3 regions of the Janthinobacterium sp. NFX145 genome follow, and region 2 is predicted to be linked to each of the others. Evidence: predicted binding sites of a transcription regulator. Region 2 holds the regulator's gene; each other region holds the start of a gene.
What was found. Region 2 encodes sigma-54, which starts transcription at its own class of promoters, with help from an activator protein. Its sites were predicted from a motif close to TGGCANGNAANCTGCTTT; they were not measured.
Positions count from the first base shown of each region.

Region 1: the regulator sigma-54 is predicted to act here: its motif matches at 2,827-2,844, upstream of urtA (urea ABC transporter substrate-binding protein).
Region 3: the regulator sigma-54 is predicted to act here: its motif matches at 3,218-3,235, upstream of ACPJXG_RS02490 (pilin).

Region 1 is NZ_CP187360.1:2,156,389-2,164,096, reverse strand. It holds gene urtB (urea ABC transporter permease subunit UrtB) at 1-1,379, opposite strand, end outside; gene urtA (urea ABC transporter substrate-binding protein) at 1,521-2,774, opposite strand; gene ACPJXG_RS09685 (DUF4349 domain-containing protein) at 2,973-3,761, opposite strand; gene ACPJXG_RS09680 (transglutaminase-like domain-containing protein) at 3,778-4,389, opposite strand; gene ACPJXG_RS09675 (DUF2760 domain-containing protein) at 4,655-5,236, shown strand; gene ACPJXG_RS09670 (Hsp70 family protein) at 5,233-7,104, shown strand; gene ACPJXG_RS09665 (Hsp70 family protein) at 7,107-7,708, shown strand, end outside.
Region 2 is NZ_CP187360.1:5,792,931-5,800,638, forward strand. It holds gene ACPJXG_RS25965 (PTS sugar transporter subunit IIA) at 1-175, shown strand, start outside; gene hprK (HPr(Ser) kinase/phosphatase) at 212-1,147, shown strand; gene rapZ (RNase adapter RapZ) at 1,296-2,159, shown strand; gene ACPJXG_RS25980 (enoyl-CoA hydratase/isomerase family protein) at 2,160-3,245, opposite strand; gene hpf (ribosome hibernation-promoting factor, HPF/YfiA family) at 3,381-3,743, opposite strand; gene ACPJXG_RS25990 (RNA polymerase factor sigma-54) at 3,813-5,291, opposite strand; gene lptB (LPS export ABC transporter ATP-binding protein) at 5,296-6,051, opposite strand; gene lptA (lipopolysaccharide transport periplasmic protein LptA) at 6,051-6,632, opposite strand; gene lptC (LPS export ABC transporter periplasmic protein LptC) at 6,658-7,269, opposite strand; gene ACPJXG_RS26010 (KdsC family phosphatase) at 7,312-7,708, opposite strand, start outside.
Region 3 is NZ_CP187360.1:568,647-576,354, forward strand. It holds gene ACPJXG_RS02470 (class I SAM-dependent methyltransferase) at 1-82, shown strand, start outside; gene ACPJXG_RS02475 (DUF2889 domain-containing protein) at 361-921, shown strand; gene sucC (ADP-forming succinate--CoA ligase subunit beta) at 994-2,163, shown strand; gene sucD (succinate--CoA ligase subunit alpha) at 2,177-3,058, shown strand; gene ACPJXG_RS02490 (pilin) at 3,272-3,736, shown strand; gene ACPJXG_RS02495 (flagellar brake protein) at 3,758-4,480, opposite strand; gene ACPJXG_RS02500 (DUF6713 family protein) at 4,644-5,024, shown strand; gene moaC (cyclic pyranopterin monophosphate synthase MoaC) at 5,025-5,531, opposite strand; gene ACPJXG_RS02510 (M48 family metalloprotease) at 5,685-7,274, shown strand; gene ACPJXG_RS02515 (DUF2946 family protein) at 7,271-7,708, opposite strand, start outside.

The sequences.
Region 1 (7,708 bases), 2.8 Mb from region 2:
TCGACGATGTAGCTTTGGCCCAGGTCCGGCCCCACATTGCCCAGCTGCGACAGGGCCACGCCGCCGAGCCCGGCGATGCCGGAACCGAGGCCGAAGGTCAGCATGTCGACCTTGCCCGTGGCCACGCCCACGCAATCGGCCATGCGGCGGTTTTGTGTTACGGCCCGCACGAACAGGCCCAGCCGTGTCTTGTTCAAAATCAGCCACACGGCCACCACGACAACGACGGCAAAGCCGATGATGGCGAGGCGGTTATACGGCAGCACGAGACCGCCCAGCACGGTGACGCCGCCCGACATCCAGGCCGGATTGGCCACTTCCACGTTTTGCGCGCCGAAGATCGTGCGCACGGCCTGCATCAGGATCAGGCTGATGCCCCAGGTGGCCAGCAGGGTTTCCAGCGGCCGACCATATAGCCAGCGAATCACCGTGCGTTCCAGCGCCACGCCCACCAGGCCGGCAACAACAAAGGCGGCCGGCAAGGCGGCCAGCAGATACGCATCCTGCAGGCCAGGCAAGTAGCTGCGAAAAAACAGCTGGCACAGATACGTCGTGTAAGCGCCTATCATCAGCAATTCGCCATGTGCCATGTTGATGATGCCCATCAAGCCAAACGTAATGGCCAGGCCCAAGGCGGCCAGCAGCAGCACGCTGCCCAGCGAGATGCCGTAAAACACAGTGCCGGCCAATTCCATGCGCGATACTCGTCCCTTGATCTGGCGCATGGTTTCGATGGCGGCCAGTTGCACGGCTTCGTCCAGCTCGCCCCCTTTGTCCAGCATGGCTTGCAGCACGGGCAGCAAGCGCGCATCGCTGCTGCCGGCCAGTTCCTGCACGGCTTGCTTGCGCGTGGCCGCATCGGGCGCATGCAGGTTGGCGCTGGCGATCAGCACTTGCAATAGTTGTTTAATTTCAGCATCGTTTTCCCGCGCCAGCGCCGTGCGGATCAGGGGGATTTGCGCGGGATCGACCGCCTTTTGCAAAGCTTGCGCGGCGGCCAGGCGCGTGGCCCGCTCCGGCGCCAGCAGCTGCAAGCCCGACAAGGCGCCCGCCACGGCCGAGCGCAAGCGGTTGTTGACCATCACGCCATCGATGCCTTCCGGCATCGGCACGTTCTGGCCGCTTGCCGGGTCAACCGCCTGCTCGCCATCGACGATATACACCTTGCCGTCGGGCGCGGCATATAACTGATCGTCCTGCAAGGCTTGCAGCACCTTGGCAGCCTCGGGCGTGGCCAGGGCGGCGATCTGGGCGACGGCGGCGACCCTTGTGTCGGGGTCGTCGCCGGAGAGGGGCTTCAGCAGATCGGGGGGAATGGCGGCCTGCGCAGACAGAGGCAACAGGCAAAGTAATAACAAAATACGACGTAGCAGACGCATGCGGAAAGACCTCTCATCGTTATTTCAGCCCGAGCGAAAATCTGGGGTCAGACAGGGACACCAAGTCCCGTCGGGGGAATTCGTCCCAATGGGACGAATTCCGATCGCGAAGCGACTGACCCCGGCCTTTTGGCCGCTAACTCATAACTTCTGCTTGCCCTCATTCCCCTTGATGAACGGGCTCCACGGCTGGGCGCGTATCGGTTCCTTTGTTTTCCACACGACATTGAATTGCCCATCGGCCTTGATCTCGCCGATCATCACGGGCTTGTGCAGGTGGTGATTGGTCGCATCCATGGTCAGGGTGAAGCCCGACGGCGCCTTGACGCTCTGGCCGGCCATGGCGGCGATCACCTTGTCCGTGTCCGTCGATTTCGCCTTTTCCACAGCTTGCGCCCACATGTGGATGCCGACATAGGTCGCTTCCATCGGGTCGTTCGTCACGACCGAACCCGCGTTCGGCAGCTTTTGCGCCACGGCATACGCTTTCCACTGCTTGATGAAGGCCGTATTCACTGGGTTCTTGACGGATTCAAAGTAATTCCACGCCGCCAAATGCCCCAGCAAGGGCTTGGTATCGATGCCGCGCAGCTCTTCCTCGCCCACGGAAAACGCGACGACGGGCACGTCCGTGGCTTTCAAGCCGGCATTGCCCAGCTCCTTGTAAAACGGCACGTTCGAATCGCCATTGATGGTGGAAATGACGGCCGTCTTGCCGCCCGCGGAAAACTTCTTGATGTTGGCGACGATGGTTTGATAGTCGGCGTGGCCGAACGGCGTGTAGACCTCGCTGATATCGCTATCCTTGACTCCCTTGCTTTTCAGGAAGGCGCGCAGGATCTTGTTGGTGGTGCGCGGATACACGTAATCCGTGCCCAGCAGCACGAAGCGCTTGGCGCCGCCGCCATCCTTGCTCATCAGGTATTCGACGGCCGGGATCGCCTGCTGGTTCGGTGCCGCGCCCGTATAAAACACGTTCTTTTCCAGTTCCTCGCCCTCGTATTGCACCGGGTAAAACAGCAGACTGTTGAGTTCCTTGAACACGGGTAAAACCGACTTGCGCGACACGGATGTCCAGCAGCCAAACACGACAGCTACTTTATCCTGCGCCACCAGCTGGCGCGCTTTTTCCGCGAACAAAGGCCAGTTCGACGCCGGGTCGACGACGACGGCTTCCAGCTTCTTGCCCAGCACGCCACCCTTGGCATTGATCTCGGCAATCGTCATCAAGGCTACGTCTTTCAGCGACGTTTCGGAAATGGCCATGGTGCCCGACAGGGAGTGCAAAATGCCCACCTTGATCGTATCGGCGGCCAGGGCTGCCTGCATATAAGTGGACGTGGCCAGGGCCAGGGCGCCGGCGGCGGCCGCTTTCAGGATGATGCGTCGTGACATGGGGACTCCTGTGATGGGTTCGTGGGGTCAAAGCTGGGCATACGATGTTGTTAAAGCAGAATGCATGCCAGCACCAGCAGGTGTCCGTCGTGGTGCATGCGGCTTTTGCCGCACGAAAAAAAACCTGGCTGCACAAGGACTGTGCAGTCAGGTTTCAAATTGCCGTAAAACGGTGCGCCGGACGCAACAATCCCGGCATCAATCCTTGCGAGGAACTCCACGCAGGCGGCGCCAGCCCTTGCGTCCCAGCGGGAACAGCAGCACGAAAGCAATCAGCCACGGCAGGATATAGGCCATGGCCGTGATGGCGTTGGCCACGCCTTCCGACAGGTTTTCCGTGAAATTGCCCAGCGCGCGCTTGACGGGCCGCCAGAACGATTGCTTGCCTTCAGCACTGATGACGACGTTCAGCAAATCCGTGTCTATGCGCTGCATCAACAGCGCATTGGCCGCCGTCGCCTGCTCCAGCTCCACTTGCACGGTGGCCAGTTCCTTGCTCACCTTGATCAGGGCATCGACGTTCGTGCCTGAACGCTTTTCAAGGTCTTGCAATTGCGCCTGGTATTGCTTGAGCATTTCCAGGCGTTTCTTGCTATCGAGCACAGGACGGCCCAAGTCTTCCACCTTGGTGCCTTGGCTGGTGACGTCGCCTTCGGCCGCGACCAGCGCGACGAGCTTCTTGATGCCGGCCGGCTTGGCGCGCATGCTGATGCGCGCATGCACGTAGCGGCCGCTGTCGACGCTGGAATCGAGCAGCAGACAGCCGTTTTCCGTGTCGGCCTTGCAGGCGGCGACCACCTTTTCATACAGGGGCCGCACTTGCGCCTCATTCGTATCGACGCTGACATTATGTTCATAGGCAAGAAACTCGCTGCCCTTTTCCTTGCCATCAAGGCGCGCGGCGCTCGATTGCCCGCCGCTCTCGCCCTTGCTGCCGCAACCGGCCAGCAACATCAGGCCGATCAGGCCAATACAGATTTTTTTCATGATTTCTTTCTATGGATTATTTTTGCAGAGGCAACAATTCGATATCGGGCAAGTGCGCCGCCACGTCCTGCACCGTCGCATGGCCGGTCAGGGACGCCACCACCTGCGGCAGCGGTGCCGCCCAGATTTCCGGCAAGTCGCGCTCCTCGGGCGCCAGCACGGGAAAGGCCAGCTGCTCGCGTGGCGGCGTGAAAGCGGCCGCGACGCCAGGCTTGTTGCCGCGCGCATCGACGCGGTACCAGCCAAACTCCTGCAGGTACACGGCGTTCAAGCCATGCAGGCAAAACGGCGGCCCCACTTCGCCGATGGCCAGGCGCTGGTAGCACAGGCCGGCAGGAATGCCGTTGGCGCGCAGCAATGCGGCCAGCAAATGGCTCTTCGCATAACAGTAACCCGTGCCATGCTGCAAGACGTCGGAAGCGCGGCAAGTGACGGGATTGCGCTGGTAGTCCCAGCTGTGGGCCACCTCGTCGCGCACAAAGGCAAAGCAGCGGGCAGCGATGGCGGCGTCGCCCACCGCGCCTGCCGCCAATGCGGCTGCCCTGGCGCGCACGGCCGGATGGTCGCTGTCGATATACAGGCTGCTGGCTAGATATATGGAAAAGTCGGGGGAAAAGTCGGTAGACATGGCATCCAGGTCATGCAAAAAGATAATGCGCGATTCTAGACGAAACAGCATGAAATCGAGCGTTTCCTTGCGCAGGAACAAAGAAAATCCACGCGTCAGGCTCTCTGCGCGGGGGGCGGCGACTTTGGCGCCGGCCCGGTAGCTGGTATCATGCGGGCAAACGCAGCCGGCCACATAGACCCGGCACAAGCACTACCCTGCGAAGCGGCCCCGTCACCGGGCGCGCCGCCGACGCCTCCCTACAGATCAGAGAAACGAGTTCCCTATGAGCACATCATCGTCCCACCCATCGTTCTGGCGCCGTGTCCCGCTGGCTTTCGGCGCCTTCTTCAGCACCCTGTCGGACGCCGCCTATGCGGCCCGCGTGGAAAAGCTGTCCCTGCCCGAGGCCGCTCCCGTCGCGCCAGTGGCACCTGCGCCAGCGCCCGTGCCGACGCCAGCCGCCGCACCCATCATTTTGAAAGAAGCGACGCCAGACGCCGCCCTGCAATTGCTGGCCCTGCTGCAACGCGAAGCGCGATTGATCGACTTCACCCAGGAAAACCTGGGCAGCCATGCCGATGCCGACATCGGTGCTGCCGCCCGCGTCGTGCATGAAGGCTGCGCCAAGGTCATGCGCGAATATTTCACCATCGACGCCGTGCGCCAGGAAGCCGAAGGCAGCCGCATCGTCCTGCAGGAAGGTTTTGACAGCGCGCAAGTACGCCTGACGGGCAACGTCGTCGGTTCAGCGCCATTCACGGGTACATTGAGCCATCGTGGCTGGCGCGCGTCCAGCGTGCGCCTGCCGAAACTGAGCGAGCAGCACGACGCCGCCATCCTGGCACCGGCCGAGGTGGAACTGTGAACGACACAACGAACAACACCCCGCGCTACGCCATCGGCATCGACCTGGGCACCACCCACAGCGCCCTGTCGTATGTGAACCTGGTCGAGAGCGACGGCGAGCAATCCAGCCACGGCGTGCTGAAAGTGCCGCAACTGTCGGCGCCGGGCACCGTCGAAGAGCTTTCCTTGCTGCCGTCGTTCGTCTATCTGCCGCACGCCGATGAAGTGGCGGCGGGCGACTTGGCCCTGCCCTGGGTTACCGAGGAAGCCGAAGCGCCGTTCGTCGTCGGCGAAATGGCCCGCAGCCGCGGCGCCACCACGCCGATCCGTCTGGTGTCGAGCGCGAAAAGCTGGTTGTGCCACCCGGGCGTGGACCGCCGCGCAGCCATCCTGCCGAACGACGCGCCGGCCGAAGTGGCGCGCATTTCGCCGATTACGGCCGCCACGCGCTACCTGACGCACTTGCGCCAGGCCTGGGACAACGCCCACCCGCAAGCGCCGTTCGCGCAGCAGGAAATCACCGTGACGATTCCCGCCTCGTTCGACCCGGCCGCGCGCGAGCTGACGATGGAAGCGGCGCAGGCGGCCGGCTACACCTCATTGACCTTGCTGGAAGAGCCGCAAGCGGCCCTGTACAGCTGGATCCAGACCAGCGAAGGCCGCTGGCGCAAGGAAGTCAAGCCGGGCGACATCATCCTGGTCGTCGACGTGGGCGGCGGCACCAGCGACTTTTCGCTGATCGCCGTTTTGGAGCGCGACGGCGTGCTGGAACCGCACAGGGTCGCCGTCGGTGAACACATCCTGCTCGGTGGCGACAATATGGACCTGGCGCTGGCCCACCTGGTGGCCCGCAAGCTGGCCGCCAACGGCACCCAGCTCGACGCCTGGCAAATGCGCGCGCTCACGTATGGCTGCCGCAGCGCCAAGGAAAGCCTGCTGGCCGACAGCGGCATGGAAACGGCGCCGATCGTCGTGCCGAGCCGCGGCTCGAAATTGATCGGCGGCTCCATCCGCACGGAACTGACGCGCGCGGAAGTGTCCACCTTCATCCTCGACGGCTTCTTCCCGCAGGTGGAAGCATCGAGCCGCCCTGCCGTGCGCACGCGCGCGGGCCTCACGCAACTGGGCTTGCCGTATGCGCAGGACGCGGCCATCACGCGCCACCTGGCCGCGTTTTTGGGCCGGCAAGTGGCGGCCACCAGCGAACTGGAAGGCTTTGCGGGCCGCCAGGCGGACGGCGCCAGCTTCTTGCACCCGACGGCCGTGCTGTTCAACGGCGGCGTCTTCAAGTCCGACTTGCTGGTGCAGCGCATCATGGCGACCGTCAACGACTGGCTGTACATGGAAGGCGCGGAACCGGCGCGCATGCTGGCCGGGGCCGACCTGGACCTGGCCGTCGCGCGCGGCGCGGCCTATTACAGCTACGTGCGGCGTGGCCATGGCGTGCGCATCCGCGGCGGCACGGCCAGCTCGTTCTACGTGGCCATCGAATCGGCCATGCCCGCCATCCCCGGCATGGAACCGCCGATCCAGGCCCTGTGCGTGGCGCCGTTCGGCATGGAAGAAGGCAGCGAACTGGAACTGCCGGGCCAGCAATTCGGCCTCGTCGTGGGCGAGCCCGTGCACTTCCGCTTCTTCGCCTCGTCCACGCGCCGCAACGACCAGATCGGCGACTTGCTCGATTTCTGGGGTCCCGATGAATTGCAGGAACTGAGCGAAATCCAGGCGACCTTGTCCGCCGAAGGCCGGTCGGCCGGCGACGTGGTGCAGGTGAAACTGCACGCCAGAGTCACGGAGGCGGGCACGCTGGAACTGCTGGCCGTGTCCCCTGACGGCGCCGAGCGCTGGAAAGTGGAATTCGACGTGCGCGGCACGCCGCAGCCATAAGCATGCGCGGCGCGAAGGTGCAGCCGGCCTTCCTGGTCGGCATCGACCTGGGCACCACCAACACGGTGGTCGCCTATGCCAAGGCCAATGATGCGCAGGCTGAAATAAACCTGTTCGCCATCGAGCAACTGGTCGCCCCCGGCGAAGTGGGCGCACGCCCCCTGCTGCCCTCCTTGCGCTACCACCCTGCCGCCGGCGAACTGGCGGCGGGCGACTTGCAGCTGCCGTGGCCGCAGCAGGACCCAGCGAGCGTCGACCATGCAGTACTGGGCGCCCTGGCGCGCCAGCTCGGCGCCCAGGTCCCGGGCCGGCTCGTTTCCAGCGCGAAGAGCTGGCTGTCGCATGCGAACGTCGACCGCCAGGCGCCCATCCTGCCGTGGGGCGCCGATGCCGACGTGGCCAAGGTGTCGCCTGTAGCTGCCAGCGCCAGCTACCTCGCGTATGTACGCGCCGCGTGGCATCACCGCTTCCCGCATGCTCCGCTCGAAGAGCAGGAACTGGTGCTGACCATCCCCGCCTCGTTCGACGAGGGTGCGCGCGCACTCACCCTGGAAGCGGCGCGCATGGCGGGTTTACCCACCTTGCGGCTGGTGGAAGAACCGCA
Region 2 (7,708 bases):
GTTTTTCCTGCTGATTCCCGATCATGTCACTCAGCAACATCTGGAAATCCTGTCGGAAATCGCCGAAATGTTTTCCGACGATGCCTTCCGCACGGCGCTGGCCACGGATCCGGAACCGAAATCCGTGCATTCGCGCATCGTCAATTGGCAACCTAGTCTGCAAGCGGCGGGTTAAACTTCAGGTATTCCTCCACTCCTGAAGAAGACTGCCATGTTGCAAACGCCACTGACGATACAACGCCTGTACGACGACAATCGTGAAAGTCTGCAACTGGGCTGGTTCGCCGGCTTCCCCGGCGGCGAGCGCCTGATCTCGGGCGACGTCTCGTCGGCCGCCGACCAGGTGGGCCACTTGAACCTGATCCATCCGGGCCGCATCCAGGTCTTTGGCCACCAGGAAATCAATTACTACCAGCGCCTGAAGGTCAACACGCGCACCCACGTGATTGGCGAGCTGATCGCCGGCGGGCCGCCCGCGCTGATCATCGCGCAAGGGCTGGAAACGCCGCCCGACATCCTCGCCATCTGCGACGAGCAAAACATTCCCCTGTTCTCCACCCCGCTGCCGGCCGCGCAAGTGATCGACTTCCTGCGCGTCTACCTGTCGAAAAAGCTGGCGCAACGCATCATCATGCATGGCGTGTTCATGGACGTGCTGGGCGTGGGCGTGCTGATCACGGGCGATTCGGGCCTGGGCAAGAGCGAGCTGGGCCTGGAGCTGATTTCGCGCAGCCACGGCCTGGTGGCCGACGACGCCGTCGAGTTCTCGCGCATCGCCCCCAACATGATCGAAGGCCGCTGCCCGCCGCTGCTGCAAAACCTGCTGGAAGTGCGGGGACTGGGTTTACTCGACATCAAGGCCATCTTTGGCGAAACGGCCGTGCGCCGCAAGATGCGCCTGAAGCTGATCGTGCACCTGGTACGCCGCAACGCGCTGGAAGAAGAAGTCGAGCGCCTGCCCTTCCTGTTCCCCACGGAAGACGTGCTGGGCTTGCCCGTGCGCAAGGTCGTCATCCCCGTCGCCGCCGGCCGCAACATCGCCGTGCTGCTGGAAGCGGCCGTGCGCAATACGATTTTGCAACTGCGCGGCATCGATACCTTGCAGGAGTTCATGGAGCGGCAACGTTTGGCAATGAGTGGCGATTAATTACCGGGGTCCGACCCGACGGGTCTGACCCCACATTGACGCCAATGGCAACAATTAAATACAAGCAATGCTCGAACAATAATTGCAATAATTTGTAAAGATAATTGCCTTGGGAGCAGAGCGTCGATCTTTATTGTATGATCGGCGTATGCATATCGTCCTTATCACCGGAATATCCGGCTCCGGTAAATCCGTCGCGCTCAATGTGCTGGAAGATACCGGCTACTATTGTGTTGACAACCTGCCACCAGCCTTGCTGCCCAGCCTGGTGCAAACCCTGCTCGACGAAGGTACACCGCAACTGGCCGTCGCAGTCGATGCGCGCAGCGCCGAGTCGCTGACCAGCCTGCCGCACAATGTGGCGCTGCTGCGCGACCAGGGGCACGACGTCAAGGTCATGTTCCTGACAGCGACCACGCATTCGCTGGTGGCGCGCTTCTCGGAAACGCGGCGCAGCCATCCGCTGTCGCACGAATTGCGTCCGAACCAGAATCCGGCCAGCCGCCGCACCCTGATCGAGTGCATCTCGGAAGAACGCGAGCGCCTGTCGGCCATCGAACAGCTGGGCCATGTGATCGACACGTCGGAACTGAGCGCCAACAAGCTGCGCGCCTGGATCAAGGATATCGTCGCCTCCGAACGCGCGCCGCTGACCCTGTTCTTCGAATCGTTCGCCTTCAAGCTGGGCGTGCCGCTGGACGCCGATTTCGTCTTCGACGTGCGGGCCTTGCCGAATCCCTATTACGACCTGGCGCTGCGCCCCCTCGACGGACGCGACGCGCCCGTGATCGCCTTCCTCGACGCGCAGCCGAGCGCGCTGGAACTGCTGGCAGACATCCGCGCCTTCATCGAGAAATGGCTGCCGTCATTCAAGTCCGACAACCGCAGCTACCTGACGGTGGCGCTCGGTTGCACGGGCGGCCAGCACCGCTCCGTGTACATGGCGGAACGCTTGGCGCAATACTTTGGCCCCAACGAGCGCGTGGTCCTGCGCCACCGCGAACGCTCCTAGTTAATTCAGGTGGCGCAGCGGATGCGCTTGAGCCGGCCAGACGGGGGCAAAGAAGCGCGCCACCATGGCAGCGTCGACCTCGTCCAGGCTGGCGGGGTTCCAGCGCGGCGCATTGTCCTTGTCGACCACCAGCGCGCGCACGCCTTCGAGCACTTCGCCATGCTCGAAGTTGTGGCGCACCACCGTGCGCTCCAGTCGCAGACAATCGGCCACGCCCAGGTGAGCGCCCCGCCGCAGCAATTCCAGGGTCACCGACATCATCAAGGGCGAACGCAGGCGCATGGCCGCCAGCGCCCTGGCCGCGAACGCGCTGTCGTCCTGCGCCAGCGAGGCCATGATGGCCGCCACGGAAGGCGCACCGAAATGACGGTCCAGCGCCGCGCGCGCCGTCGCCAGAGGAGAGTCCCCCGCCTCGGCCTGGAACGGCGCCGCCAGCGCCTTGATGGCCACCGGCAAGGCCTCGCCCGGCGTCGACTCGATCAGGGCCAGCAACGCCCCCATCTGCGCCTCGGGCAGGAACACATCGGCCAGACCCGTGTACAGGGCATCGGCCGCGTTGATGGTCAGGCCCGTCAAGCCCAGATACAGGCCCAGTTGACCGGCCAGGCGGGACAGGAAATAACTGCCGCCCACATCGGGGAACAAGCCAATATTAACTTCCGGCATGGCCATGCGTGTGCGGCCCGTCACGATGCGCAGGCGGTTGCCGGGCCCGGCTTGCGCCACGCCCATGCCGCCGCCCATCACCACGCCATCCATCACGGCAATATACGGTTTCGGATAGAAATGAATCACATGATTTAAGGCGTATTCTTCGGTAAAGAAATCTTCCAGCTGGGCACTGCCGCCTTGCGGCGTGGCCAGTCCCGCATCGTAAAAGAAGCGGATATCGCCGCCGGCGCACAGGGCTTTTTCGCTGCTCGATCGGATCACCACGGCGTCCACGTGCGGATCATCGCGCCAGGCCAGCAAGACCGCACTCAGGGCGCGCACCATCTCCAGCGACAGGGAATTCAAGGCTTTCGGACGGTCGAGCACGATGTGCCCGGTGCGGTTGCGGATGGAGGTCTGGACGAAGTCGCTCATGGCAGGCAGGAAAGAAGTGAAAGTGCAAACATTCTAGCCCTTGCGCGGGGAAGATTGCGTTCAACAGGTCCAGGCGCAAAAAAGGGCGCAAGATGTGCGCCCTTAGTTGATCACAACTGCTGGAAGCGGGTGGCCTTAAACGGCGACGACGGCGTCTTCCTCGGAGTTGTCTGGCAGATGCTTGATCGCCTCTTTACCGTGCCCTTGCACTTTGGTTTTGTATTTCATCACTTGCCTATCGAGCTTGTCGATCAGGGTATCGATCGCGGCGTACAGGTCGTGCGCCAGGCTTTCCACATAGACAGTCTTGCCGCTCAAACGCAGGTTGACTTCAGCCTTTTGACGTTTTTCTTTCTCTTTGAGGTTATCCACGGTCAGAATCACGGCGATATCGATGACTTGATCGAAATGACGTTTCACGCGCTCCAGCTTCGTTTGTACGTATTCACGGATGGCTGGTGTCACTTCGAGATGATGTCCGCTGATGGTGAGATTCATACACACTCCTAAAGATGATCGGGTTCGTGCGGTCCATCCTATCCGGCCCGCAGAGGAACCGAAAAAAACTTACAAACACTTACGCAGGCTCACTGGCGGAATTTTCAACGCTTCCCGGTATTTGGCAACAGTACGTCGCGCAATCACCATGCCTTGTTCCCCCAGCATGTCCGCAATCTTACTGTCGGATAAAGGATTTTTAGGGTCTTCTGCTCCTGTCAGTTGCACGATCAATGCCCGTATCGCCGTCGATGACGCTTCGCCCCCCGCTTCGGTGGCGACGTGGCTACCAAAGAAATATTTCAACTCGAACATGCCGTGCGGGGTCAGCATGTACTTTTGAGTTGTTACCCGCGAGATAGTACTCTCGTGTAAACCCAGTGTATCAGCTATTTCACGGAGCACAAGGGGGCGCATGGCAACGGCCCCATGCGAGAAAAAGTTCTTTTGTCTTTCTACTATCGCCTGTGCCACGCGCAGGATGGTGTCGAAGCGCTGGCGCATATTCTTGATCAGCCACTTGGCTTCCTGCAACTGTGCGCCCATGGCACCCTCGCCCTTGCCCTGCTTGAGCAAGTTGGCGTACATGGCATTGACGCGCAGGCGCGGCATGACGTCGTTATTCAGGGTCACTTGCCAGCCATTGCGCGCGCGCTTGACGACGACGTCGGGCACCACGTAATCGGACACGTCCGAGGCGAACACGGCGCCCGGATGCGGATTGCACTGGCGAATCACCGTCTGCGCTTCGCGCAAGTCTTCCTCGTCGCAATCGAGGGCTTTTTTCAGCTTATTGAAATCGCGCTGGGCAAACCAGGCCAGGTGCTTTTCCACGATGACGAGGGCCATGCGCCGCGTCACCATGGCGATGTGCGGCAAGCGCTTGATCTGCAGCGCCAGGCATTCGGACGCATTGCGCGCGCCCACGCCCGGCGGATCGAAACTTTGCAGCAGCGACAAGGCCGTGCGCATCTCGTCGGCGTCGATTTCCAGCTCTTCCGGCAGGCGCGCCAGGATGTCGTCGAGCGACTCTTCCAGGTAGCCATTGTCGTCGAGCGCATCGATGATCAACTCGACCAGCGCGCGGTCGCGCAATTCGAGCACCGTCACGCGCATCTGCTCCATCAGGTGCTCGCGCAGGGTGCAGTGATGGGCCTCCAGCTGCGGACGCGAATCTTCATCGTCTGGCGCCTTGCCGCGGCTCGCCTCGCTCCAGTCGCTGTCGCCACCGTCCGCGGCAGCCGGACTGTCGCCCGCCTCGCCGTCAAAGGTTTCCGCTTCGGCCGGCGCGGCGGGCGCGTCCTGGCCTGGCGGCTGGGGCGGCGCTTCGGCCGGCGCCGCCGTGGAACTCAAGGCGCCGTCGGAAAGCAGGCGCAGCGAACGGTCGAGCGGATCGTCGAGGCGTTCGAGCAAGGGATTGTCCGTCAGCAATTGCTCTAGTTCCTGGTGCAATTCCAGGGTAGACAATTGCAACAGGCGTATCGATTGCTGCAACTGCGGCGTCAGTGCCAGGTGCTGCGAAGTGCGCAGCTGCAATGATTGTTTCATTGGCTTACATGCGGAAGTGTTCGCCCAGATAGACCCGGCGTACCGACTCGTTCGCGATGATGTCGTCGGGGCGTCCCGACGCCAGCACCGAGCCCTGGTTGATGATGTAGGCACGGTCGCAGATACCCAGCGTCTCGCGCACATTATGATCGGTGATCAGCACGCCGATATTGCGCTCCTTCAAGAAACGCACGATGCGCTGGATCTCGATCACGGCGATCGGATCGACGCCGGCGAACGGCTCGTCGAGCAGCACGAAACGGGGATCGGTGGCCAGCGCGCGGGCGATTTCCACGCGGCGGCGCTCGCCGCCCGACAGGGACAGGGCCTGGTTCTCGCGCAGCTTTTCAATCTGCAAGTCGGCCAGCAATTTGTCCAGGCGCTCCTCGATCTCGGCCTTCTTCAAAGGACGGCCTTCGACGGTCTGGATTTCCAGCACGGCGCGGATATTGTCTTCCACCGTCAGCTTGCGGAAAACGGACGCTTCCTGCGGCAGGTAAGACAGGCCCATCTGCGCGCGGCGGTGAATCGGCAGGCTGGAAATGTCCACGCCGCTGATATCGATGCTGCCGCCGTCCGACGGCACCAGGCCGACGATCATGTAGAACGAGGTGGTCTTGCCGGCGCCGTTCGGGCCCAGCAAACCCACCACTTCGCCGCATTCGACTTGCAGCGAGACATCATGCACGACTTGCCGCTTGCCATAGGTTTTTTGCAGACCGCGAACGATCAGGGTGCTGCCGCAACGTGTATTTTCCATTATTTCTTTCCTGGCGCGGGCGTGGCCGGCGCTTTCTCCGCCGCCGGCGCCTTGGTCTTCGGCTGGATCACCATGCGCACGCTGCCGCCATCGGGCGTGCTGGTGCCGCTGTTGGAATTTTCCATCGCAAACACTTCCTTGCGGCTGTCATACGAGATGAAGGCGCCGTTGGCCACGTCGGTGACTTTCGTGCCTTCCAGGCGGGTCAGCTTGGCTCTGGAAAACAGTTTCACCACTTCCGTCTTGTTGTCGTATTCCACGCGCTCCGCTTCGCCTTCGACCCACAGGTCGCCCGCGCCATCGCGCTTCTGGCGGAAGGTGGCCAGCTTGCCGGGATCGGCCCAGAAGGTAATGAACTGGTAGCCTTGCGGATCTTCCGTGATCAGGGCCCGGCCCGCCTTCATGGTCAGGGTGCCTTTCACCAGCACGACGTCGCCCGTCAGGGTGCGCACCTGCTTGACGTCATCGACGTGGCCGCTGCGTGCCGTGATGACGGCTTCCTTCTCGGAATCGGCCTTCTCGGCATGCGCCACGCCCATGATGGCCAGGGAAAATACGGTCAACAGCAAGATCTTCTTCATAGTATGGTTTCCTTGTTTCATTCTGTCATTTTGCCGCCGCGGCCGGGCGCGGTTTCGGCGGTAGGACCATGCGCAGCGCATTCTGCACTTCCACCACGCCGGTGGCGTTATTGGCCTTCATGCCGACGCCATTGAGGCGCGAGGCGCCCGTCAGGATATCGACAGGCACGTCCGTTTCCATTCTTTCCTCATCCGGGAACACCGTCAGCGCTTCCGTCCTGACCGTCAGGTTCTGCGCCTTCGGACTGGCCACGCGGTCGATCACGACCTTGCGGTGCAGTTGCAGCCGGGTATTGTCCTGGTCGATATGCGCCAGTTCCGCGTTCATGTTCAACGGCGGCATGCCGGGCGTGAGCTTGCGCACGAAGGGCTGGTCGATATCGGACGAATCGTCGGCCGGATAATGCGTGAGCTTGGTGCCCGACACGATATAGCTGGGTTTGCCCGTCAAATCCATGCGCACCAGGCTGAAATTGGTGATGAAATAATCGGGCTCATCCAAATGTTTGCTGGCCTTGATGTCCTGGCTGTTCTTGTTCATCACTTCGAGCAGCCAAAAGCTGGCCAGCGCGACAACAACCGCGCCCAGCAGGGTAAAAATCGTGCGCCAGCGATGGGCGCCTCCTGGCTTACGCATAGGGTTTCACTCTTTCCAATATCACTGGCGGCAAGGCGCGCCTCACTCCAGGAACGGCGCCATGACGCGCGCATAGTTGTCCTGGGCGCGCAGCAGGAATTCGCAGATCTCGCGCACGGCGCCGCGGCCGCCGCCGGCCTGCGTCACATGGTGCGCCAGGCCCTGCGCTTCCGGGCGTCCGCCCGGCACGCTGACGGCAAAGCCGACGCGCTTCAGGATGGGTGCATCGATGACGTCGTCGCCGATATAGCCGCATTGCTCTTCCGTCAAGCCCGTCAGCGCCAGCAGTTCGCGAAACGGCGTCAGCTTGTCGTGGCCGCCCTGGTGCACATGGGTAATGCCCAGGTCCTGCGCGCGGCGTGCCGTGATGGCCGAGCGGCGCGCGCTGATGATGGCCGTCTGCACGCCCGACTCCTGCAGCAGCTTGATGCCCAGGCCA
Region 3 (7,708 bases), 1.2 Mb from region 2:
CCTGGCCGAACTGCTGGCGCACGCACAGCATTTCGCTGCGCGTAACTTGCCCATTTTGCGCATACTGGGCGTGACAGACTGAGGCGCGGCGCGGGCCAGCTTGCCAGTGCCTGCCGACCTGCTTCCGAGTTATTTAAATTGTGAATGTTTGTCATTCATTTTGCGATTTTCATTGATAATTTGCGGCGGGCGGCCAGACCAATAAATAATTATGTTGCGGCGCAACTAGCGCCCTGTGTGCTACACTTTTAGGGTTTTTGCGGCGCCGCAGGTGCGGTTGCTGTTCGTAGAAGCTGCGAACGGCGTGCTTTATGCACATGGCTGCTTACTAATTATGGCCGCGCAAGCGGCATCGGTCTTATGCCCCTGTCAACTCCCGTATCCCGGCGCGCCCTACGGCACTCCCGCGTTATCGACGTCCAAGCGTATGTGCGCGACGACGGCCTGTGGGATATTGACGCCCGTATCACCGATATCAAAAGCTATGACGCGACCCTGGCCTCGGGCCCCCGTCCCGCCGGCGCCCCTCTGCATGACCTCCACTTGCGCATTACCGTCGATCGCGAACTGACTATTGTCGAGGCCGAAGCTGCCTCCGATGCCGTGCCCTATCCCGGTTTTTGCGATACCATCGGCCCCGCTTACCGGGCCTTGATCGGTCTGAATTTATTGAAGAATTTCCGCCGCGACTTGAAACAGCGCCTGGCGGGAATCGCTGGCTGTACCCATTTGACCGAACTGGCGCAAGTCTTGCCGACTGCGACGGTTCAGGCATTTGCCGGCGATGTCTGGTCGACCCGCGACGGTGCGAATGCTGACTTATCGCATGAAAAGCCGTTTCAACTCGACAAATGCCACGCCCTGCGCACCGATGGTGGGGCGGTGGCACAGTATTACCCGCGCTGGGTAGCCAAGCCGTGACCCCGGCGCTTTCCTGTTTTTTTTGCACCACTAACCGTATTTTTACACATCAGTATCAGAAGGGAAGCCAGCATGAAAATCCATGAGTATCAAGCCAAAGAAATCCTCCGGCAGCACGGAGTGACGGTACCACGCGGTATCCCGTGCATGTCCGTCGAAGAGGCAGTCAAGGCTGCGGAAACCCTGGGCGGCCCGGTGTGGGTCGTCAAGGCACAGATCCACGCAGGTGGCCGCGGCAAGGGCGGCGGCGTGAAAGTGGCAAAATCGATCGAGCAAGTCAAGGAATACGCTGACCAGATCATGGGCATGCAGCTGATCACGCATCAGACCAGCGCCGAAGGCCAGAAAGTCAACCGCCTGCTGGTGGAAGAAGGCGCCGACATCAAACAAGAACTGTACGTGTCGCTGGTCACCGACCGCGTTACCCAGAAAATCGTCCTGATGGCGTCGTCCGAAGGCGGCATGGACATCGAAGAAGTGGCCGAGAGCCACCCTGAGAAGATCCACCACGTCACCATCGATCCAGGCACCGGCCTGACCGATGCCCAGGCAGACGACATCGCCGCCAAAATCGGCGTGCCTGCCGGCTCCATCGCCGACGCCCGCGTCAACCTGCAAGGCCTGTACAAAGCGTACTGGGAAACCGATTGCTCGCTGGCCGAGATCAACCCGCTGATCGTTACCGGCAGCGGCAAAGTCATCGCTCTGGACGCCAAGTTCAACTTTGACCCGAACGCCCTGTTCCGTCATCCGGAAATCGTCGCCCTGCGCGATCTGGACGAAGAAGATCCAGCTGAAATCGAAGCGTCGAAATTCGACCTGGCCTACATTTCGCTCGACGGCAACATCGGTTGCCTGGTGAACGGCGCCGGCCTGGCCATGGCCACCATGGACACGATTAAACTGTTCGGCGGCGAGCCAGCCAACTTCCTGGACGTCGGCGGCGGCGCCACGGCGGAAAAAGTCACCGAAGCGTTCAAGATCATGCTGAAAAACCCAGGCCTGAAAGCCATCCTGGTGAACATTTTCGGCGGCATCATGCGTTGCGACGTGATCGCTGAAGGCGTCATCGCCGCAGTGAAAGCCGTCTCGCTGAACGTGCCACTGGTCGTGCGCATGAAGGGCACCAACGAAGACCTGGGCAAAAAGATGCTGGCCGATTCCGGTCTGCCTATCATCGCAGCCGACACCATGGAAGATGCAGCCAAGAGCGTCGTTGCCGCTGCTGCCGGTCAAGCTTAATTAAGGAATCAACATGTCCATTCTGATCAATAAAGATACCAAAGTCGTTACCCAAGGGATCACCGGCAAGACCGGCCAGTTCCACACCCGCGGTTGCCGCGACTACGCGAACGGCAAAGCTGCCTTCGTGGCAGGCGTGAACCCGAAGAAAGCCGGCGAAGATTTCGAAGGCATTCCAATTTTCGCTAACGTGACCGAAGCGAAAAAAGAAACCGGCGCCAACGTGTCCGTGATCTACGTACCGCCAGCAGGCGCGGCAGCGGCGATCTGGGAAGCTGTCGAAGCTGAAATGGATCTGGCCATTTGCATCACCGAAGGCATTCCTGTGCGTGACATGATGGCTCTGAAAGACCGCATGGCCAAAGCCAACAGCAAAACCTTGCTGCTGGGCCCTAACTGCCCAGGCCTGATCACGCCAGACGAAATCAAGATCGGCATCATGCCAGGTCACATCCACAAGAAGGGCCGTATCGGCGTGGTGTCGCGTTCGGGCACCCTGACCTATGAAGCAGTGGGTCAGCTGACCGCACTGGGCCTGGGCCAATCGTCGGCAGTCGGCATCGGCGGCGACCCGATCAACGGTCTGAAGCACATCGACATCATGAAGATGTTCAATGACGATCCAGATACCGACGCGGTCATCATGATCGGCGAAATCGGTGGTCCAGACGAAGCCAACGCGGCTTATTGGATCAAAGACAACATGAAAAAACCGGTCGTTGGCTTCATCGCTGGCGTGACCGCTCCTCCAGGCAAGCGCATGGGCCACGCCGGCGCGCTGATCTCGGGCGGTGCCGATACGGCACAAGCCAAGCTGGAAATCATGGAAGCTTGCGGCATCACCGTGACCAAAAACCCGTCGGAAATGGCGCGTCTGCTGAAAGCCATGCTGTAATTTCAGCCTGGTTACCGCAGTACAAAAAAGGAGCTTCGGCTCCTTTTTTTTGTCCGCAAGACAGGCCGATTCCCGGCCTGGGCGGACGATGCTGGTCCGAACCTGCCCAAATGTGTCGCTTTTCTTTCCATGCGTGCCGCCGCTGCCCGGGCGCGCCGCTGGCATGGCGCTTGCAACGTACCTGGCGTGAGCAATGCACCATGGGAGGATACGATGCGCGCGCAAAGCGGATTTACCCTGATAGAACTGATGATCGTGGTGGCCATCGCCGGCATCCTGGCGGCCGTGGCCATTCCCCAGTACGGCGACTACACGATGCGGGCCAAGGTCAGCAATGTGCTGGCGGCCGCTGCCCCCTTGAAAACGGCCGTGGCCCTGTGCGTGCAGGAAAACGGCGGCGAGGCGGCCGCCTGCAGCACGCCCACCCAGGCCGTGCCCAGCGCCATTCCCGTGTTCAGTGCCACGCGCGAAGTGGCCAGCGCCACGGTGAATAAGGGCGATATCGTGCTGACCCTGGCGGCCGACCTGGGCACCGGTATCGGTGGACAAACCGTGACGATGACCATGAAGCCGGGCACGAGCAGTCTGACCTGGTTCAATAGCACCACCGTGACGAATCCGGCGGCGAAGGAAGCGATTACCAAAAACAACATTCCTGACGTGACGCCGACGCTCTAGGTGACGCTTGTCAGCCCGGTATCAGACGATTTTTTGCCGGTCCGCGATCAGCGCTTCATAGGTGAGGTTTTGCAGCAGGGTGTAGTGGGTCGGTTCCAGGTCGATGAATTGCACGCCATACGTATAGATTTCCGCCACCTCGGCGGCATGGCCGTTCGACGGCTTGCCCACGCTGACGTTCTGGATGCGGGCGCGCGTATTGACGCGCATCTGGTGCTTGTTCGGCTGCACCAGCAGAGTAAAGCTTAGCGCCACGCCCTCATCGTCCGGTGTGAGCATGCCGGGCGCCTCGATCAGCGCGCCCGAGACGCTGAGGTTGACGATGAACACGGGCACGGCCGCCACGTCGCGGTAGCTCAGCTGCGCCGGAATGTCCACTTTGACGCGCATGGCCGTGCGCAGGCTGGTGCCCTGGATGGCGTCCGGAAAGCTCAGGTGCACATAGTTGAGCGGGCGGCCAAAGATGCGCAGCACGCTGCAGGAAAACGAACACACGGTGACGCCGGAAAACACGCGGATGGTCAGCTTGTCGCCCTCGTTGAGCACGATGGAAGCGCCGTTTTCCATGGGAATCTTGACGATCAGGTACTCATCTTTCACATAGCCGATCAGGGTCGAGAAATGCTGGATGGGTTTGATGGTGCGGTGCGTGATGAACTGGATGCGGCCACCCACCTGCAGATTCATGGCCTCGAAGTCGAAGTCCTGGAGCTTGGTTTCCACGGCGGGCTGCTTGCTTGTCATGCGATGCTCATCTGGATATGGACGACTCGCAGTATGCATGATTTCTTGATGAAAAAGCATTTATATCAATGAAATTCATATTGGCATCGAAAAATGCCAGGTGCACGCGCCGCCGCGCGGTGCAGGCTTTACAATTGCTTCAATATTGACGAATGTAAATCCTATGCCGCGCAGCTACTTCTGGACCATGTTGTTCCTCATCCTGCATCAAATCGACGCTGCCTACTGGAAAGAGTGGGAGATGTTCCATCTGCCGGGCGGCGTGCAGGGTTTTCTCGTGTTTAACCTGGCGGCGATTGCCGTGGTGCTGGTGGGCTATAAGCACGTGTTGCTGTCCACCGCGCGGGCACCTTTTTATGCGAGCTGCTGCGCGGCCCTGGGCGTGGCCACCTTCCTGATCCATACCGGCTTTGCGCTGGCAGGACAGGAGCAATTTCACTTGCCGCTGTCCAAGGCCATCATCGCGCTGTGCCTGTCCGGCGGCGCCTGGCTAGTGTACGATTTGCGCCGCTTCCAGGAGCAGCTGGCGCACCAGGCAAAATAACTACAGCTCGGCATGCCAATCACCCGACTTGCCGCCATGCTTTTCCAGCACGCGCACATTCGTCATGACCATGCCCCGATCGACGGCCTTGCACATGTCATAAATTGTCAGCAAGCCGATCTGCACGGAAGTGAGCGCTTCCATTTCCACGCCTGTCTTGCCCGTCGTGTCGACCTGGGCGCGGCAGTCCACGCTGTTGGCCGCTTCATCCACTTCAAAATCGACGGTGACGCGCGTGAGGGCCAGCGGGTGGCACAGGGGAATCAGGTCGCTGGTGCGCTTGGCGCCCATGATGGCGGCAATGCGGGCGATGCCCAGCACGTCGCCTTTTTTTGCATTGCCCGAAATGATCAATGCCAGGGTGGCGGGCTGCATGCGGATGGTGCCGGCGGCCACGGCGCTGCGGCGCGTGTCTTCCTTGCTGCCCACGTCGACCATATGGGCCTGGCCCGTGGCGTCGAAATGGGTCAATTCCCCGGCGGGGGCTTGCTTGTCTGCTGTTGTCATGGCATCAAAAATAGGTGAGGAGTGGGGCGCGGCACGCGTGGGAATGGGTGCCGCTAACAAGGTATGATAGCACCCGTGAATTCAAAAACTCCCCTCCAGACCGTACTTGAAAACGCCGCCGCCGCATGGCTGCGCCAGCCATGGCGTGCATCCCTGCTGGCCGCGCTGTGCTGCGCTGCCCCTTCTGCGCTGGCGCAAACCTATACCTCCGCGCCTGCGGCGCCGGCCGCCAGCGTGGCGGCCAAGCCTGCAAGCAGCTGGACGCCGCTGGCCGTGCCGCCGGCGCCAAACCTGCCGAACCTGGGCGACACCTCGCGCGAAGACCTGTCGCCGGCGATGGAGCGCAAGATCGGCGAGGAAATCATGCGCGGCATCCGCGGCGACCGCGACTACCTTGACGACGCGCCCTTGCTCGAATATCTGAATACCTTCGGCAACGCGCTTGTGGCGGCGCGTCCCAGCGTGCGCGGCGAAACGAATTACGATTATTTCTTCTTTGCCGTGCGCGATCCCCAGTTGAACGCGTTTGCCTTGCCTGGCGGCTTCATCGGCGTGCACTCGGCCCTGGTGCTGGCGGCGCAAACGGAGGCGGAACTGGCGTCCGTGTTGTCGCACGAGATCGGCCACGTGGCGCAGCGCCATATCGCGCGCATGCTGGGCCAGCAGCGCCAGGATGCCCTGATGCCGCTGGCGGCCATGCTGCTGGCGGCGCTCGCTTCGCGCGCCGGCGGCGACGTGGCCATGGGCGTGTTTGCCGCCGGCCAGGGCCTGGCCATCCAGCGCCAGCTCAATTTCGGCCGCGACGCCGAACGCGAGGCGGACCGCATCGGTTTCCAGATCATGGGCGAAGCCGGGTTCGACACCACCGGCATGGTGGCCTTCTTCGGCCGCATGCAGGCGGCCAGCCGCTCGTACAGCGACCTGATGCCCGCCTACCTGCAGACCCACCCGCTGACGACGGAACGCATCGCCGACATCCAGGCGCGCATCCGCGAGCAGCCGTACAAGCAGCGTGCGGACAGCCTGAGTTTCCACCTGGCCCGGGCCCGCGCCCGCGTGCTGCAGGATGAAAGCGTGCAAGGTTTGTTGAATGCCAAGGCCCTCTTCAATACGCAGCTGGAACAGCAAAGCCGCTTCCAGGTGACGGCCGCCCATTACGGCTTGTCCTTTGTCGCCGTCAAGCAGGGCAAGCCGGCGGAGGCGCAAAAGGAACTCGATGCGGCCAATGCGGCACTGCACCAGCCGGCCGCGCCAAATGTGCTGACGTCGGGCGGCACGTACGGTCCCAATTCCCTGCTGGCGGCGATGGCGCTGGAAGTGCTGTTGATGCCGGCGCAAAAGAAGGAAGTGGCGCAACAGGCCCTGAAGGCGGCCGACGCTGCGCGCCAGCAGTTCCCCCTCTCGCGCGGCATTGCCCACCAGTATGCGGAAGCGTTGATGGCTGCCGGCAAGCTGGAGCAATCGACCTTGTATCTGCGCGAGCAGGTGCAGCTGTACAAGGAAGAGCCGGAACTGTACGACTTGCTGGCGAAAGCTTATGCGGACCAGGGCAAGATGACCTTGCAGCACATGGCGCTGGCCGAATCGTACGTCTTGCAGGGCGCCACCATGGCCGCGCTGGACCAGCTGACGATCGCCCGCAAATCAACGGACGCGACCTTTTACGACCAGGCCGTGATCGATGCGCGCGAGCGCGAATTGCAGGAAAAGCGCCGCGAACAGATCAAGGACCAGAAGGGCTAGTCCTGATCGGCTTGCGGCACCGGCTGGAAGTCGAAGGTTTGCGGCACGGCATCGTAGCGCAGCGGCTGCACGGCAATGTGCTTGCCCGCGTGCAATAGGGTCAAGCTGCCCTGGTGCAATTCCAGCCAGTCCAGCAAGTCGTCGTTGCTGGCCACTTGGCCATCGACATGTAGCGCATCGAGCACCTGCGACAGGTCGCGGTCATCCACCTGCGCCACGATATCGCCATGGCGCAAGATCAGCATGCCGTCGTCGCACCAATACACTTGCTCGATCTGTTCCAGCGGCGCGCCCGTCTGCAAGACAAAACCGTGCTGCGGGTCGCTGCGGGCGATATACGGCGTCGCTTCCAGATTCACATACACGCGCTGCGGGCCGTTCTGAAAAAACCAGCAACCGCGTTCGTCCTGGGCGTAATTGCGATTGATGAAATT